DNA from 2 places in the Streptomyces sp. NPDC001002 genome. Region 2 is predicted to be linked to the other one. Evidence: riboswitches for the same ligand, from Rfam matches in the RefSeq annotation. Region 2 holds a riboswitch; the other holds the start of a gene.
What was found. Region 2 has a riboswitch for glycine ahead of gcvT (glycine cleavage system aminomethyltransferase GcvT). Riboswitches for the same ligand answer to the same signal wherever they lie in the genome.
Positions count from the first base shown of each region.

Region 1: another riboswitch for glycine. It lies ahead of gcvP (aminomethyl-transferring glycine dehydrogenase); the one in region 2 lies ahead of gcvT (glycine cleavage system aminomethyltransferase GcvT).

Region 1 is NZ_JBSFLV010000064.1:38,776-43,184, forward strand. It holds gene gcvP (aminomethyl-transferring glycine dehydrogenase) at 1-2,127, opposite strand, end outside; glycine riboswitch at 2,307-2,402, opposite strand; gene ACWDR3_RS26990 (PRC-barrel domain-containing protein) at 2,516-2,893, shown strand; gene ACWDR3_RS26995 (DNA polymerase IV) at 3,069-4,409, opposite strand, start outside.
Region 2 is NZ_JBSFLV010000035.1:12,883-17,291, forward strand. It holds gene glyA (serine hydroxymethyltransferase) at 1-1,079, opposite strand, end outside; gene gcvH (glycine cleavage system protein GcvH) at 1,094-1,471, opposite strand; gene gcvT (glycine cleavage system aminomethyltransferase GcvT) at 1,583-2,701, opposite strand; glycine riboswitch at 2,739-2,849, opposite strand; glycine riboswitch at 2,850-2,970, opposite strand; gene ACWDR3_RS17965 (AAA family ATPase) at 3,119-3,793, shown strand; gene ACWDR3_RS17970 (enhanced serine sensitivity protein SseB) at 3,937-4,409, shown strand, end outside.

The DNA.
Region 1 (4,409 bases), on a different contig from region 2:
CTTGTGCAGATTCAGGTGCGAGACGTCCCCGCCGAAGTGCCCCGGCTTGGCAAGCCCCACAAGGGCGTTGAGGTTGGCGCCATCGACGTACACCTGCCCGCCGGCCTCGTGGACCTGCGCGCAGATGTCCGCGACATGCTCCTCGAACACACCGTGCGTCGACGGGTACGTGATCATCAGCACCGACAGCTCGTCCCGGTACTGCTCGATCTTCGCCCGCAGATCCTCGACGTCGATCTCGCCGTCCTCGGCGGTCTTCACGACGACGACCTTCATGCCCGCCATCACGGCGCTCGCGGCATTGGTCCCGTGCGCGGACGACGGAATCAGACACACGGTCCGCTGCTCGTCCCCGTTGGCCCGGTGATACCCGCGTACGGCGAGCAGCCCGGCCAGCTCCCCCTGTGACCCGGCGTTGGGCTGCAGCGACACCTTGTCGTACCCGGTGACCTCGGCGAGCCGCTCCTCCAGCTCACGGATGAGCGTCAGATACCCCTGCGCCTGCTCGGCGGGCGCGAAGGGGTGCAACTGCCCGAACTCGGGCCAGGTGACCGGCTCCATCTCCGTGGTCGCGTTGAGCTTCATCGTGCAGGAGCCCAGCGGGATCATGCCGCGGTCGAGCGCGTAGTCACGGTCGGCCAGCTTGCGCAGGTAGCGCAACATGGCCGTCTCGGAACGGTGCTGCTGGAAGACGGGGTGGACCAGGAACTCGTCGCTCCGCAACAACGCCTGCGGAATCGTCTCCCCGGCGACCGCGTCCAGCGCGTCCACGTCCCCCGCGACCCCGAACGCGGCCCACACGGCACGCAATTGGGCCCGCGCGGTCGTCTCGTCACAGGCGATCGACACGTGATCGGCGTCGACCAGGTACAGGTTGACCCCGTTGTCCCGCGCGGCGGCGACGACCTCGGCGGCCCGCCCCTCCACGCGCACGGTGAGTGTGTCGAAGTAGGTACCGTGCACGACCTCGACCCCACCGGCCCTGAGCCCCTCGGCCAGGATCGTGGCGTACCGGTGCGTGCGCCGCGCGATCACCCGCAGGCCCTCGGGCCCGTGGTAGACGGCGTACATACCGGCCATGACGGCGAGCAGCACCTGCGCGGTGCAGATGTTGCTGGTGGCCTTCTCCCGGCGGATGTGCTGCTCACGCGTCTGCAGCGCGAGCCGGTAGGCCTTGTGCCCGTCGGCGTCCACGGACACACCCACCAGTCGCCCGGGCAGGCTCCGCGCGAACTTCTCGTGCACGGCCATGTAGCCCGCGTGCGGCCCGCCGAAGCCCATCGGCACACCGAACCGCTGCGTCGTACCGACGGCGATGTCCGCACCCAGCTCACCGGGCGACTTCAGCAGCGTCAGCGCCAGCAGATCGGCGGCGACGGTGACGAGCGCACCGAGCTCGTGTGCCTGGTCGATCAACGGCTTGATGTCCCGTACGACACCGGAGGCGCCGGGGTACTGGACGAGAACGCCGTTGATCTCACGCCCCACGACCTCGGCCGGGATGCCGTCGGCGAGGTCGGCGACCACGACCTCCACGCCGGCCGGCTCGGCCCGCGTCTGGATCACGGCGATGGTCTGCGGCAACGCGTCCGCGTCGACCAGGAACAGACCCTTCTTGTTCTTGCCCATCCGCCGGGACAGCGCCACGGCCTCGGCGGCGGCCGTGCCCTCGTCGAGCAGCGAGGCACCGGAGGTCGGCAGCCCGGTCAGGTCGGCGACCATGGTCTGGAAGTTGAGCAGAGCCTCAAGGCGGCCCTGCGAGATCTCCGGCTGGTAGGGCGTGTAGGCCGTGTACCAGGCCGGGTTCTCCATCACGTTGCGCAGGATGACGGGCGGCGTGAAGGTCCCGTAGTACCCGAGGCCGACCATGGAGTCGAGCACCTGGTTCCGATCGGCGAGCGACCGCAGCTCGGCCAGCACCTCGGCCTCGGTGCGCGCACCGGGCAGGTCCAGGGCATCGGCGTTCTTGATCACATCGGGCACCGCGGCGGCGGTGAGCTCGTCCAGCGAGCCGTAGCCGACCTGCGCGAGCATCTTGGCCCGCGCCTCCTGGTCGGGCCCGATGTGGCGCTGCTCGAACGGGATTCCCGCTTCGAGCTCGGAGAGCGGAGTGCGATGGGCGGTCATTGCGGAGGCCTCCTGGTCGGTCACGACGACCTTCGAGGGGCACCACGGCACGGGTACCCCGACGGCCTCCCCCTCTGTCATCTCAACCTGAGAGCTTCACCGGACATCCCGAGGGCGCCCGGCTTTCACCGTCGGTGAGAGCGGAGGCCTTCGACACCCGCCCTGCTTTCCAGAGTGACCTCGTCCGTGCGGTACGTGGGCCTGAGAGATTCCGGGGAGGATTTGCTCCTTCGGCGCCTCCGATGATGTCTGGAGGACTCTCCCGCACGGGGTCAGCAGCCGCTGCCAGCCTACCAGCGAGCGCTCCGCACGGGCCTTCGAGTGGCCACCATCACCAATGTGCTCTTTTGTAGAGTTTACGAGTGCGTCGCGACCACGTGGAGGCCCCGTGCAGACCGACATCGATCCACGCAACCTGATCGGCCGCAAGGCGTTCGACCGCAACGGCACCAAGATCGGCACGATCGACGAGATCTACCTCGACGACGCGACCGGCGTGCCGGAGTGGGCCGCGATACGCACCGGCCTCTTCTCCCGCGACGCCTTCGTCCCCCTGGAACCCAGCGAACTGGTCGAAGGCACCCTCCACGTCCCCTTCGAACGCGCCCTCATCAAAGACGCCCCCGACTTCGGCGTGGGCCGCCACCTCTCCCCCCAACAAGAACTCCAGCTCTACCACCACTACGGCCTCGACACAGCACCCCCACCAACGTTCCCAGACAGAGACTTCGGCAAGCTGGCAGGCACGGAGGAAGCGGACGCTTGAGGCCACCGGCCACCGGCCACTGAAACCCGCCTGGCCTGCGGGCAGTCCCACGCCGCCCCAGCCCCCCCAACCGCCTAGCCTGCGGGCAGTCGTGCCGCTGGGGCGGCACGGGTGGGCGCAGGCGGCACCCCGCAAGCGCCGGGCCGCGCGACCCACCGCTCACCCCCACCGACGGTCACGTCCGAACCCCGTCCACAGAAACCCCGGCCCCTCCACCCCCGCTTCCCTCCACCAACGGCAACGGCTCAGCCGGCGACAACTCAACGTCATCGACACGAAACGTCCGCACCCGCCCCGGCTCAGACCCCGGCGTCTCAAACCGCACAGTCACCCGCCCCAGCCCACTCCCCTGCACCCACCCATGCCCGAACTCGGCATGCCGCACATCATGCCCAGAAGGCCACCTCCGCTCAGCGGCGACAACCACCTGCTCCTCACCCGCCTCTACTTCCCCCACCTCAACCTCCACATCCGAGTACTCCGCCCCCACCCCACCCTCCACTTCGGCCGCCTGCGCAAAAAGATCCTCCTGCGTGAAGTCGGCAAGCCCACTCACCCCCACCCCCAACAACCGCACCCCACCCGTCGTGTCCACGGCCTCCAACAACCGCAAGGCAGCCTCCCGCACCACCCCCGGATCATCAGTGGGCCCCCGCAAGGTCTCGGACCGAGTCAACGTCGAGAAGTCGTACCGCCGCACCTTCAACACGATGGTCCGCCCCGACAACCCCGCCGCCCGCAACCGCCGCACACACCGATCCGCCAACCGCTGCACCTCAAGACCCACCCGCACCCGGTCATGAATGTCCACGTCGTACGTGTCCTCGACCGACACCGACTTGGTCTCCCGCTCAGCCACGACAGGCCGATCATCACGCGCCAACGCCATCGCGTAGAGCCCGTGCCCGTGCGCCTTCCCCAACAGCCGCACCAGCTCGTCCTCCCCCGCCTCGGCCAGATCGTCGACCGTGCTGATCCCGGCCCGCCGCAGATGGTCCCCCGTCGCCGGTCCCACCCCCGGCAGGATCCGCACCGGCATCGGCCCGAGCATCGCCCGCTCGGTCCCCGGCTCGATGAGCACCAGCCCGTCCGGCTTGGCCTCCTCGGAGGCGATCTTGGCGAGCATCTTGGACGCGGCCAGACCGACGGACCCGGTCAGCCCCGTGACCGCCCGTATGTCCGCACGCAGCTTCTCCCCGACCAGCCGCGCCGACGCCCGGTCCCAGGCCGCCCCCTCGGTCTCCAGGTCCACGAACGCCTCGTCCAGGCTCAGCGGCTCCACCAGCGGCGACAACGAGTGCAGGAGCCCCATGACCTGCTCACTGATCGCCCGGTAGAACCCGAAGCGCGGCACCAGATACGCCGCGTTCGGCGCGAGCCGCCGCGCCTGGGCCATCGGCATCGCCGACCTGACCCCGAACACCCGGGCCTCGTACGAGGCGGTCGCCACCACCCCACGCGGCCCGAGCCCGCCCACCACGACGGCCTTCCCGCGCAGACTCGGCTTGGACGCCTG
Region 2 (4,409 bases):
ATGGGCGGACGCGGGTCGTTCGGGACGGCGTTGCGGTTGACCGTGATGCCGACTTCGTGAAGTCGGTCCTCGGCCTGCTGCCCGTCCAGCTCGGACTCCCGCAGGTCGACCAGGACCAGGTGCACGTCGGTGCCGCCGGACAGGACGTTCACGCCGGCCTCGCGCGCGTCGGCCGCGGTGAGGCGCTCGGCGAGCAGCCGGGCACCCTCCACCGTACGCCGCTGGCGCTCCGTGAACTCCTCGCCCGCCGCGACCTTGAAGGAGACCGCCTTGGCCGCGATCACGTGCTCCAGGGGACCGCCCTGGAAGCCCGGGAACACGGAGGAGTTCAGCTTCTTCGCGAACTCCTTCTTCGCCAGGATGATCCCGCCGCGCGGACCGCCGAGGGTCTTGTGCGTGGTGGAGGTGACGACGTCCGCGTACGGGACCGGGTTCGGGTGCAGCCCCGCGGCCACCAGGCCCGCGAAGTGCGCCATGTCGACCCACAGATACGCCTCGACCTCGTCGGCGATCCGGCGGAACTCCGCGAAGTCCAGCTCCCGCGGGTACGCCGACCAGCCCGCGATGATCACCTTGGGCCGGTGCTCCTTGGCGAGCTTCTCCAGCTCGGCCATGTCGACCAGACCGGTCGCGGAGTCCACGTGGTAGGCGACCACGTCGAACTGCTTGCCGGAGAAGTTCAGCCGCATCCCGTGGGTGAGGTGGCCGCCGTGCGCCAGGTCGAGCCCGAGGATGGTGTCGCCGGGCTTGGCCAGCGCGAACAGGGCGGCCTGGTTGGCGGAGGCGCCCGAGTGCGGCTGCACATTGGCGTACTCGGCGCCGAAGAGCTCCTTGACCCGGTCGATCGCGATCTGCTCGACCACGTCGACGTGCTCGCAGCCGCCGTAGTAGCGGCGGCCCGGGTAGCCCTCGGCGTACTTGTTGGTGAGGACCGAGCCCTGGGCCTCCATGACCGCGACGGGCGCGAAGTTCTCGGAGGCGATCATCTCCAGCGTGGACTGCTGGCGGCGCAGCTCGGCGTCGACCGCGGCGGCGACGTCCGGGTCCAGCTCGTGCAGGGGCGTGTTCAGTGCGGACATGCGTCTGTGACCCCTCAGCCGGCCGTCTCGGCGGCGTACTCGTCGGCCGACAGCAGGTCGGCGGGCTCCTCGGTGTAGCGCACCTTGAAGAGCCAACCGCCCTCGAAGGGGGCCGAGTTCACCAGCGACGGGTCGTTCACCACGTCCTCGTTGATCTCGGTGACCTCGCCGCTGACCGGCGAGTACAGGTCGCTGACCGACTTGGTCGACTCCAGCTCGCCGCAGGTCTCGCCCGCGGTCACCTCGGAGCCGACATCGGGGAGCTGGGCGTAGACGACGTCACCGAGCGCGTTGGCCGCGAACTCCGTGATGCCGACCGTCGCGACGCCGTCCACGGCGGCCGACAGCCACTCGTGCTCCTTGCTGTAGCGCAGCTGCTGGGGATTGCTCATGGCCTGAATTCTCCTGTACGCGGGGGAGTGGTGAGGAAGGGGGAACTGCGGAGGACATCGGCGACCAGGGGCGATCCGCCCCGGGTCACGGACGAGACGCTACGACGACTGTCACTTCTCGCGCTTGTAGAACGGCAGCGCCACGACCTCGTACGGCTCGTGGCTGCCCCGGATGTCCACGCCGACACCGGCCGTGCCCGGCGCCGCGTGGGCCGCGTCGACGTAGGCCATCGCGATCGGCTTCCCCAGCGTGGGGGAGGGGGCGCCGGAGGTGACCTCGCCGATCACCTCGCCGGCGGCGACGACCGGGTACCCGGCGCGCGGCACCCGTCGCCCCTCGGCGACCAGGCCGACCAGGACGCGCGGCGGCTGCGAGGCGGCGCGCTCGGCGGCCGCCGCCAGGGCCGTACGCCCGACGAAGTCGCCGTCCTTCTCGAACTTGACCACCCGGCCGAGCCCGGCGTCGAAGGGGGTGAGCCCGGTGCTCAGCTCGTGGCCGTACAGCGGCATGCCCGCTTCCAGGCGCAGGGTGTCGCGGCAGGACAGCCCGCAGGGGACCAGGCCGACGCCCGCGCCGGCCTTGGTCAGCGCCTGCCACAGCTCGACGGCGTGCTCGGGCTTCACGAACAGCTCGAAGCCGTCCTCGCCGGTGTAGCCGGTGCGGGCGATGAGGGCGGGGGCACCGGCGACCGTGCCGGGCAGACCGGCGTAGTACTTCAGGCCGTCGAGGTCGGCGTCGGTGAGGGACTTGAGGATGCCGGGGGACTCGGGACCCTGGACGGCGATCAGGGCGTAGGCGTCCCGGTCGTCGCGCACCTCGGCGTCGAATCCGGCCGAACGTTCCGTCAGCGCGTCAAGCACGACCTGGGCGTTGGAGGCGTTGGCGACGACCATGAACTCGGTCTCCGCGAGGCGGTAGACGATCAGGTCGTCCAGGATGCCGCCGTCGGCCCGGCAGATCATGGTGTAGCGGGCGCGGCCGACGCCGACGGAGGCGATGTTGCCGACGAGGGCGAAGTTCAGGAGCTGGGCGGCCTCAGGGCCGGTGACGGTGATCTCGCCCATGTGGGAGAGGTCGAAGAGCCCGGCCTTCGTGCGGACGGCGAGGTGCTCGTCGCGCTCGGAGCCGTAGCGCAGCGGCATGTCCCAGCCGGCGAAGTCGGTCATGGTCGCGCCCAGCGAGCGATGCAGGGCATCGAGCGCGGTGTGACGGGGTTCGGTGCTGCTCATCGGACGTGAGTCTCCCAAGGCATGACGGCGAGGTCGTTCCTCCCCATCTGTCATCGGAACCTGAGAGGTTCGTCATGACCACGGGGGCCACGACTTGCACCTTGGGTGGGGCCACCGGACGAACCGGGGACCCGCTTTTCAGATGTGCCTCGCCCGCGCGGTAACGGGGCCTGAGAGATTCAAGGGAGGGACTTGCTCCTTCGGCGCCCCAGACCTCGTACGACGTATGACTGACGACGTACGACTGGGGACTCTCCCGCGCGGATTCAAACGGCCGGTATGCAGTTGGCGCGCACATCATCGCACAGGCTCTGTAACAGCCTTGTGGCCGGAACCGAACGGAACCGGGAGACACCGTGGATTACCTTCTCTTTACATTCGGTGGGGAGAAGCTTTCCTGACCCGGCAGGGAGGACGATCACGGTGACAAGGACCACGGCGTACGCGGCGACCTCGGCCGTCGCACTGCCCCAGCAGGCCACGGCACCCGCCCGCGAGCGCTGCGCCGAGCGGCCGGCCCCGGTCGTCCGCGACCTGCGCGAGCGCTCGGGCCGCAGCCCGCACGCCCTGCTCTTCGGCCCCCGCGACCTGGTCGTGATCACCGGCCTGCCCGGCAGCGGCAAGTCCACGCTGATGCGGCGCGCGGTCAAGGGCATCCGCATCGACTCCCAGGACGCCCGCGACCGCTGGGACACCCGGGCCCCCCGCTTCCTGCCGTACGCCGTCTACCGCCCCCTGGTCCGCCTCGCCCACTACGCCGGACTCGGCCGCGCCCTGCGGGGCGGCGCGGGCGTCGTCGTGCACGACTGCGGCACCCAGGCCTGGGTGCGCGGCTGGCTGGCCCGCGAGGCCCGGCGCCGGGGCGGCATCCTGCACCTGGTCCTGCTCGACGTGCCCCCGCGCACCGCCCTGGCGGGCCAGCGCGACCGCGGCCGGGGCGTCTCCCGCTACGCCTTCCTGCGCCACCGCACGGCCGCCGGCCGCCTGATCCGCTCCGTGGAACGCGGCGACCTGCCCGAGGGCGTCGGCTCGGCGGTCCTCCTGGACCGGGACGCGGCGGACGTACTCCGCCGGATCGGCTTCACGGGCTGACCGTGGGGCGGCCGGGGGCGGTGTGCCCGAGCGGGCCGGTGGGTCGGGACGTGGCGGTGGTGTCCGCCGAGCCCACCGCCAGGGCCCCCGTACCCGTTAGCCTTTGCTGCCACAGCGGTACTTCACAGCAGGCGGTCGGACAGATGGACTTCCCAGCGGATCTCCCCGCGGACTTTCCCATGCAGGCGCACCCCCATCCGCACGGCGGATGGCCCGGCAACGAGCTGGAGGAGGTGCTGTCGGCGTCCCTCGGCGTGCCCATGGCGGGCGGCCGGATCATCGAGGTGCTCAGCCGCAGCTTCCTCTGGATCCCGCTGCCCAGCGGCGGCGGCCCGCACAGCGGCCCGCTGGACCTGCCCACGCTGGAGATCGAGGGCCAGGCGTACGTTCCGGTGTTCAGCTCCGAGGAGCAGTTCCGGCATGTCGTCGGCTCGCACATGTCGTTCACCATCGCGCCCGCCGTCGAGTTCGCCCGCGGGCTGCCCCCGCAGGTCGGCATCGCCGTGAACCCGGACGGCATGGTCGGCATCCCGCTCCCGCCGGCCGCCGTCGCCGAGCTGTGCCGCATCGGCCGCACCCCCCTCGACGGCCCCACCTCCGGCGGCCGCGTCCGCCT